DNA from 2 places in the Thioclava sp. L04-15 genome. Region 2 is predicted to be linked to the other one. Evidence: riboswitches for the same ligand, from Rfam matches in the RefSeq annotation. Region 2 holds a riboswitch; the other holds the start of a gene.
The links. Region 2 has a riboswitch for cobalamin ahead of BMI90_RS10055 (energy-coupling factor ABC transporter permease). Riboswitches for the same ligand answer to the same signal wherever they lie in the genome.
Positions count from the first base shown of each region.

Region 1: linked by a shared signal. The riboswitch ahead of BMI90_RS17175 (TonB-dependent receptor) and the one ahead of BMI90_RS10055 (energy-coupling factor ABC transporter permease) in region 2 are both predicted to bind cobalamin.

Region 1 is NZ_MPZW01000011.1:59,821-64,139, forward strand. Features, by position in the region: gene BMI90_RS17165 (DUF1499 domain-containing protein) at 1-408, shown strand, start outside; gene BMI90_RS17170 (DUF475 domain-containing protein) at 696-1,742, shown strand; cobalamin riboswitch at 1,772-1,978, shown strand; gene BMI90_RS17175 (TonB-dependent receptor) at 2,116-3,981, shown strand; gene BMI90_RS17180 (ABC transporter substrate-binding protein) at 4,070-4,319, shown strand, end outside.
Region 2 is NZ_MPZW01000003.1:350,489-354,807, forward strand. Features, by position in the region: gene cobF (precorrin-6A synthase (deacetylating)) at 160-921, opposite strand; gene BMI90_RS10055 (energy-coupling factor ABC transporter permease) at 986-1,651, opposite strand; cobalamin riboswitch at 1,682-1,901, opposite strand; gene cobA (uroporphyrinogen-III C-methyltransferase) at 1,933-2,679, opposite strand; gene BMI90_RS10065 (cobyrinate a,c-diamide synthase) at 2,676-3,995, opposite strand; gene cobM (precorrin-4 C(11)-methyltransferase) at 3,992-4,319, opposite strand, start outside.

The DNA of each region.
Region 1 (4,319 bases), on a different contig from region 2:
GTTCTGCTTGCGATCATTCTTGTGGTGATCGCCGCCGATGCCTGGGTGCGTCTCGCCCCGATCGATCCGGCGCGCTTCTCTGTCGAGGGGCTGGCCAAACCGACCGGGGATCACCCCGAAATCGGCGGTTTTCAGGCGGTGCGCGAGGTTGCGGAACCGCAAGCGCAGATGGCGGCGCTCGACAAGATCATTCGCGCTACCGCCCGCACCCGCCGCGTCGAGGGCAACCCGGAGGCGGGGCAGGCAGCCTATGTCACCCGCTCGGCATTCTGGGGGTTCCCGGATGTCACGACCCTCTGGGTTGATGGCAAGACGGTGCAGATTCGCGGCCATCTCGTTTTCGGGCGCTCCGATCTGGGAGTGAACAGGGCAAGGATCCTCGGCTGGCTCGACGAGGCGGGTCTCTAGGATGAAGGCCATCGCTGGCACGGGCAATCAGCCCGGGCCGCCCGACCCTCCCCCCGGGAGGGCGCATTGGCGATGACATCGCGCGCACGACCCATTCGCGGGCTTTCGAGATAAAGTGCCCAGCCACAATCGGGTCAAAACGCCCACCCGAGGCTCGGGCGCGGCCTCATCGCCAAACGCCCCCCAACGCGTTCCCTTGGCCACAGAGGACAACTCTCCCCGAGCCGCTCCCTTGCGAAGCCCCGGCCCCCGACCTATGTCACCTGCCAATGCCAGCCGGAGCCAGCATGCAAACCGCCTTCCGCTATTTTTCCTGGGCTTTCGCCGTCACGCTCGCGGGGCTCGTGGGCGCCTTCGCGCTCGGGCTCCACCATAGCGGCACGCTGGCCGGGGCTGCATCCTTTCTGCTGATCGCCGCGGTGCTGGCGGTGCTGGAGATCTCGCTGAGTTTCGACAACGCGATCGTCAACGCCAACAAGCTTCACCAGATGACGCCGAAATGGCAGCGCCGATTCCTCACCTGGGGCATCCTGATCGCGGTTTTCGGGATGCGTATCCTGTTTCCGCTGATGATCGTGGTGATCGCTGCCGGCATCGGACCGTGGCAGGCAATCCAACTCGCAGCCCAGCACCCGGCCGAATATGCGCGCATCATCGACGGCGCGCATCTGTCGATCGCGGGTTTCGGCGGGGCGTTCCTGATGATGGTGGCGCTGACCTATTTCGTCGACGAGGGCAAGGAGATTGACTGGATCCGCACGCTGGAATGCCGCCTGCGCGCCTGCGCCTCGATCCGCGGGCTGGAGATCGGCTTCGTGCTGCTGGTGATCATGCTCTTCACCTGGATCCTGCCCGAAGGGCGCGAGGGGGATTTCCTCTTTGCCTCCGTCGCGGGCCTGGTGACTTTCCTCGGCGTCGAGGTGCTGGGCCATGTGCTCGACCGGGCGAGCCTTTCGAACGAGACCGCCAAGGCCGGGATCGGGGCCTTCCTCTATCTCGAGGTGCTCGACGCGTCGTTCAGCTTCGACGGGGTGATCGGGGCCTTTGCGCTGACCCAGAACCTCTTCCTGATCGCGATCGGTCTGGGGATCGGCGCGATGTATGTCCGCTCGATGACGCTGATGCTCGTCGAGCGCAACACGCTCAGCGAGTTCCGCTATCTCGAACACGGCGCCTTCTGGTCGATCCTGATCCTTTCGGTGGTGATGTTCGCGCAGACCCTCGTGCATGTCCCCGAGCTGATCACCGGTCTGGTGGGGGCGGGGCTGATCGGGCTGGCGCTGATGTCGTCGATCCGTTTCAACAAGCGCGCGCGCCTCGCTCACGAGAGCTGAATTTTTCTTGACAGATGCGGCCCTGCGCGGCACATCGGCCCCACTTCGGTTCCGCCTCAGGCGGATGAAAAGGGAACCCGGTGCGCCGTGCGGCGAGGTCGCGCATCCATTCCGGGGCTGCCCCCGCAACTGTGAGCGGTGAGCGAAGGCTGACTGAGCCACTGGGAGATCCCGGGAAGGCCAGCCCGAGTTGAGACCCGCGAGCCAGGAGACCTGCCGAGGCGCTCATCCTTTCTGCCTGTGCGGGGCGCTCGGGCAAGGCGGATTTCCGTCAGTGGTGACACTCTTCACCGTCGGCGGAAAGGCTCTCTTTCCAAAGACTTGCTACAAGAAGTTCGCGTTGCCTTCGGGGCGCGACATGAGGGCTTTGGATATGAACCGCACCCGTTTGACGATGGGCCTGATGCTCACCACCGCGCTTGCCGCACCGGCGCTGGCGCAAGACGACCAACCCTATCAGCTCGACGAGATCGTGATCTATTACGGCGCCCTCGAGCCGCGATCGGCGGACAAGACCGCGCAGGCGGTGACGGTGCTGTCGAAAAAGGACATGGAGCGGTCGGGTGAGACCCGCATGTCCAACCTGATCGCGCAGACCCCGGGCGTGGGCATTCTCGCGCGCGGACCGATGGGCGCGCAGACCGGCTTCACGATCCGTGGCGTTTCGCAGAACTACGTGAAAGTGCTGGTCGACGGGATCGACGTGTCCGACCCTTCCGCGCCGCAGGTCGCAACCGATCTGGGCCGTTTGAATACTTTCAATTTTGACCGCGTTGAGATCATGCGCGGCACGCAATCCGCGCTTTACGGTGGCTCGGCCGTGGCGGGGGTTATCAACCTCGACACGCCGCGTCCGACCGAGGAGGGCGTGTCGCAAAGCGTGGCTCTGGAGCTCGGTTCCTACAAGACTGCGAATTTTGCCTATAACTTCGGCTGGAAGCAGGGCGACGATGAACTCTCGATCCAACTGTCGAAGATCTACACCGCCGGTTTCTCGGCAGCAGATGAAAAGGATGGGAATACCGAGAAAGACGGCTACAAGGCCGACCGGGTCAGCCTTCGCGCGCAGAAGCGTGTCTCCGACAATCTGCTGATCGGTTTTGCGGGTTTCGCGCAGAATGATCGTGGCGAGTACGACGAAACCGCCTTTGATCCGGTGACCTACGCATCCTACCCGGTCGATGGCACCCCCGATGAAGTAACCGATGCGAAAACGCGGGGCGCGCGCCTGTTCGCGCAGTTCGAGACTGGCCCGGTGTCGCAGGAAGTCGCGCTGAGCTATTTCAGGCTCGACCGGCATACGGCGGGGTCCACCGCCCTCTATGGGCCGACCTACTACGATTATGTCGGAAAGCGGCGCAAATTCGAATGGCTCGGCCATGCAGAGATCGGCAATGGTAAGGCGAGTTTCGGGTTCGACCGGACGCTGGAGAACTACACCAGCAACTCGACCTATGGGGGAAGTGATGCGTTCACGAGCGTCACCGGCATCTTCGCCGAATACGCTTTCGCTCCCGTCGAGGGCGTCAATGTGATCGCCTCGGCACGCCACGACCAGCTTTCGTCTTTCGGCGATCAGACGACGGGGCGTCTCGGGGTGACGTGGCGGGCGGCGCCTGACACGCTGCTGAAGGTCTCGCTCGGCAATGGCTATCGTGCGCCGTCCGGGTATGAACTCTATGGTCCCTACGGTGACGCGACGCTGCGCCCCGAAAAATCGATCAGCGGAGATTTCGGGATCGAGCAAAAGTTCGGGGCTCACACGCTGACGGCGACGCTGTTCCGGATCGATGTGAAGGACCTGATCGACTATGCCTACCCGGCCTATTACCAGACTTCTGGCACGGCTACGCGCCAGGGTGTCGAGCTGGGAATGAAGGGGCCGATCACGGTCAACATCGGTTACTCGCTCGGCTATACCTATCTCGACAAGAAGAACCCCTCGGGCTTGTCCTCGGGCTCGACCTGGAACTCGGCGTTCGGTCGCAATACGCTGACGGCGGGGATCGATGCGAAAGTGACCGATACGATCACGCTGGCTGCGGATATGCGCATCGTCACCGATCGACAGGACCAACCCGATTATGGTCTGCTGAACGCCCAGATGACCTACGATCTGGGTTCGGGCAAGGAGGCGTATCTGCGCATCGAGAACGTGACCGATACCGATTACCAGCTCTGGCCGGGCTACGGCACTTCGGGCCGTGCGGCCTATGTGGGGCTGCGTGCGCGGTTCTGATCTGAAAGGGGCGGCTCTGGCCGCCCTTTTTGCCGCCCTTGGGGCGGCGACGTCCGCTTGGGCTGAGGAACCCGCGCGCGTCGTTTCCATGAACCTTTGCACGGATCAGCTGGCGCTGGCGCTGGCCGATCCGGACCAGATCGTCTCGCTCAGCCATTTCGCGATCGATCCGACGATGTCTGTGTCTTGGAAACAGGCTGAAGACTATCCTCTAAACTACGGGCGTGCCGAGGAAATCTCGATCCTCCATCCCGATCTGGTGCTGGCCGATACCTGGTCGAACCCCGACACGATCCGAATGCTGCGCACCCTTGGCATTTCCGTCGAGCAGCTCCCGC
Region 2 (4,319 bases):
GACATTCTCGCGCGCGCCCGTCAAGCGGGTGTGCCGGGTCAGGCGTCGCGCGGCGCCGAAAAAGTGGCTGGAATGGTCATGAAAGGCGCTTCCGCCTCCCGAAAACTTGCGGGCCAGCCGATCCCCCGTTCGCAGTCGCACAGGCGAGGTCTCGCAGGTTCAACCGATCCGGCGCAGCAGATAGATATCCATCACCCAGCCGTTTTCCGCCCGCAGGGTCTCCCGGACCTTTACGATCTCCGCAGCGACATCGGACAGAACTCCGGCGACAAGGCGCTCTTGCGGCATCGCCACGCACCCACCCCACCAAATCCGGAATCCCTCGGGATCGAGCGACCGGAACGAGCACTCTCCATCGAGCATCACGACGATGGTTTCCGCATCACCCGGCCAACCGTGGTCGCGCAGCTGCCGCCCCGTCGTGATCATGACCGGCGCACCCACCTCGTTGAGCGGAATGGCATGGGCTGCGCAAAGCGCCTGTATCGCGGTGATGCCGGGAATGACGCGCGGTCTCAGCGGAATGCGACGCCCCAATATCCCGGCGATACGCAGGCTGCTGTCGTAGAGCATCGGATCGCCCCAGACCAGCAGGGCGACCCTGCCGGGGGTTCCGGGGTCGAGCGTGTCGACGATCACCGTCTCCCAGGCCTCGGCAATCGCGCCATGCCAATCCGCGACGGTCGCGCCATAGCTGGTCGTAACCACGTCGCGCACCGGCAGGTCGAACTCGACCACGCGCGTTTCGGGATTTTTCAGATGCGTCGCGAGCAATGTCCGGCGCAGTTCGGCCAGTTCGGTTTTCTCGGGGCCTTTGACCGGGATCATGATGAGGTCCGCAGCGTTCATCGCCTCGATCGCCTGCAAGGTGACGTGATCAGGGTTTCCGGTGCCGATACCGATCAGGGCAAGTTCGATCATGCGTCTCTCCAGGGGAAAGGGGGCCATTGGCGGCCCCCTTTCGTCGTCGTTCAGCGGACGTCGCTCAGGCGTAGAGGCGCGGCGTGACGAAGCCGCTGCCGCGCAGGGCGGACGCACGCTTCGCAAGCGCCAGCACCGCCAGATCGACAAGCGGCTCGAGAAGGATCACCGACATATAGGCCGCCCCGAAGGTCAGCACCTGCCCCACCTCGGCAAACCCCTGACCGTAGAGCGCCCAGAACGCGACCCATGCCACGATCCCGCCCTGATAGGCCGTCGAAAGCGCCAGAGCCTGACCGTATTTCAGGTCGACGTAAGCCGTGCCCGGCGCGATCAGACGCTTGGCAAGAAGTTGCAGCCCGAAGAGCGGCACGAGAAGCGTCGTCACGTTCATCCCGTATTGCGGCAGGTCGAAGGGCGCGAAGAACAGGCCCTGAATGAGAAGCCCCAGCGCCAGCCCGATCGCCGCAGGCGCGGCACCAAGCAGTAGAAACAGCGTCGAACCGAGGATCAAATGCACCTCGGAAACGCCAACCGCATGATGCGGCAATATCTGGAAGAAGGTGAAGACCGCGCCGGTGGCGATGGCGGCGCGGGCGATCAGTGAAACGGGGCCCTGTTCGCGTACGGCCTGCGCGGCGATCTTGAGGGTATAAAGACCGGCGGTGGCCGCCGTGGCATAGCTCAGGACGATCTTGGCACCGGTGACGATGCCGGGTTCGATATGCATATCGCGTTCTCCTTGCCGTCACACCCGACGGCGGTTGATGTGGCTGCTGGCCGGTTTCCTGGCTCGCGGGTCGAAGCGCCACTCCACCTTCCCGGGGGCAATCCCCAGTGGTCTTGTCGGAGCGCGCTCACCGCATACAGTCGCGGGGGCGGCCGGGGCTTCGGGTGCCGCAATTTGGTCCACCCTTCCCCGTTCCCGATTGAGCCCTGCGCTTTGCGCATCTGCGGGCACCAAACAGGGTTTCAGGTAAACGCGACCCGCCGGGCCGCGTCAAGTTTCGATCACTCTTCATGCGCGCTTTTCGCGCCTCCATCAGGGGCAAGCGGGCCGTAAAGGATCAGCGCGGGCTGGTCGGATCGGCTTTGTGCCAATCGCTCCGCCAGTTCAGACACGGTGGTGCGGATGAGGTGCTGCTGCGGGTGCCCCACGGCCTCGGCCAGAAGCGCGGGCGTCTCGCCCGGCAGGCCGTGATCGCGCAGGCTCGCGGCGAGGCGCGGGAAGGTGCGCTTGCCCATGAAGACGACCGTCGTCGCCCCCGGATCGGCCAGCGCGGACCAGTTCAACGCCTCGGGCAGATCCCCGGTGATATCGGCCCCGGTCACGAACTGCACCCTGCGCGCCGTCAGCCGCCGCGTGAGCGGCAGACCCGCCGCCGCCGCCGCCGCGCAGGCCGAGGGCACGCCGGGAATGATCTCGTATTCGATCCCCGCCGCATCAAGCGCGCGAAGCTCTTCCTCGAGGCGACCGAAAATCCCGCTATCGCCCGATTTGAGCCGCACGATGCGGGGCGCGGCGCGCGCGTGATCGACCAGAAGCCGGCTGACATGATCCTGTTTTGGCGAGGGCCGCCCCGCCCGTTTGCCGACCGCGATCAGCTCGGCCCGAGCGCTCGCATGTGCGAGGATCGGGCCCGAGGCGAGATCGTCGAACAGGATCACATCGGCGCGCTGGAGCCGATCGACCGCTTTGAGGGTCAGAAGCTCGGGATCGCCCGGCCCCGCCGAGACGAAGGAAACGAAACCGCTCATGCGCTGGCCTCCGCAATGAGGTGAAAGAAAGTGCCGGTGACGCGCCCGCCGCCCGGCATCTCGCACAGCGATCCGGTTTCGGGCACCGCGTCGCCATTGGGATCGAAGACACGGGCGAGCGGCGCATCGGGCTGCGACAGGATCGAGGCATAGTGAAACTCGTGGCCACGCAATGCCGACGCCGCGCGATGGCCCGGCAGCGGCGCGATCAGCTCGGCGCGGCGATAGCCCAGATGCATCTTGCGTTTGGCAAAGCTGGTCGCGAGCCCCAGAAGCCCCAGCATCTCGTGGCGCTTTCCCTCGGCGTCGACGATCCCCGCCCCAAGCGTCATGTAACCGCCGCATTCCCCGTGAACCGGACGGGTCTGCGCGAAGCGGCGGATCCCGTCGAGGAAGGTTCCATTGCCCGCAAGCCGCCCTGCGTGAAGCTCGGGATAGCCTCCGGGCAGCCAGCAGCAATCGGCACTCGGATCGGGGGCCTCATCGGCCAGCGGCGAGAAGGGAAGGATCGTGGCGCCCGCCGCGCGCCAGCCCTCCATCAGGTGCGGATAGACGAAGGAAAACGCGGCGTCGCGAGCAAGCGCGATCCGGCTGCCGGGAGGCGGCACCGGGCGGCATGGCGAGGCGTCGGGTGGCGAGGCCTTCGCGCAAGCCAGGATCGCGGCGAGGTCACAGTGCTCGGCCACGATGCGACCGGCCTCGCTCAGGAGCCGCGCAAGATCCCCCGTCTCCTCGGCTTGCACGAGACCCAAGTGGCGCGAGGGCAATTCGATCCCTGCCGAACGTGGCAGCACGCCCAGCACCGGCACCCCGATCCCCTCGAAACCCTGTCGCACCAGCGCCTCGTGACGGGGCGAAGCGACCTTGTTGAGCACGACCCCCGCGACCGTGACGCCCTTGCGAAACCGCGCGAGGCCCTGCGCCACCGCCGCCGCCGTCTGCGCCTGCCCCGAGGCGTCGATCACCAACACCACCGGCCAGCCCATCAGCGCCGCGATATCGGCGCTGGCCCCGGTGCCGGTCTCGCCCTTCGAGGCCACCCCGTCGAACAGCCCCATCGAGCCCTCGGCCACGACGATATCCGCCGCGCGATCCGCAAGGCCTGCGATCTGCGCGGGCGTCATCGCCCAGGCATCGAGATTGAACGAGGCCCGTCCCGCCGCCGCGCGGTGAAAGGTCGGGTCGATGTAATCGGGCCCGCATTTGAAGGGCTGGACATCCAGTCGCAGCGCGCGCATCGCCGCAAGAAGCCCCAGTGTCAGCGTCGTCTTTCCGGTCCCCGAGGCCGGGGCGGAGATCACCAGTCCCGGTGTCATTCTCCCCGCTCCGGCGCGGTTTCGGGAAAGCGCGGATCGGTGCCGACGGGGCGGTAACGGCGGTCGTAATCGCCCGCGTAAAGGCGGCTTTCATCGAAATCCTCGGCCCCGATGGAGCGTCCGACAAGGATCAGCGCGGTGCGCTCCATCTCGGCGCCGATGGCGGCGCGCAACGTACCGAGCGTTGCGCGAACCACACGCTCATCGGGCCAGCTTGCGCGCCAGACGACGGCGACAGGGCAATCGGCGCCGTAATGCGGGCTAAGATCCGCGATGACCTTCTCGAGCACGTGGACCGAAAGGTGGATCGCCAGCACCGCCCCC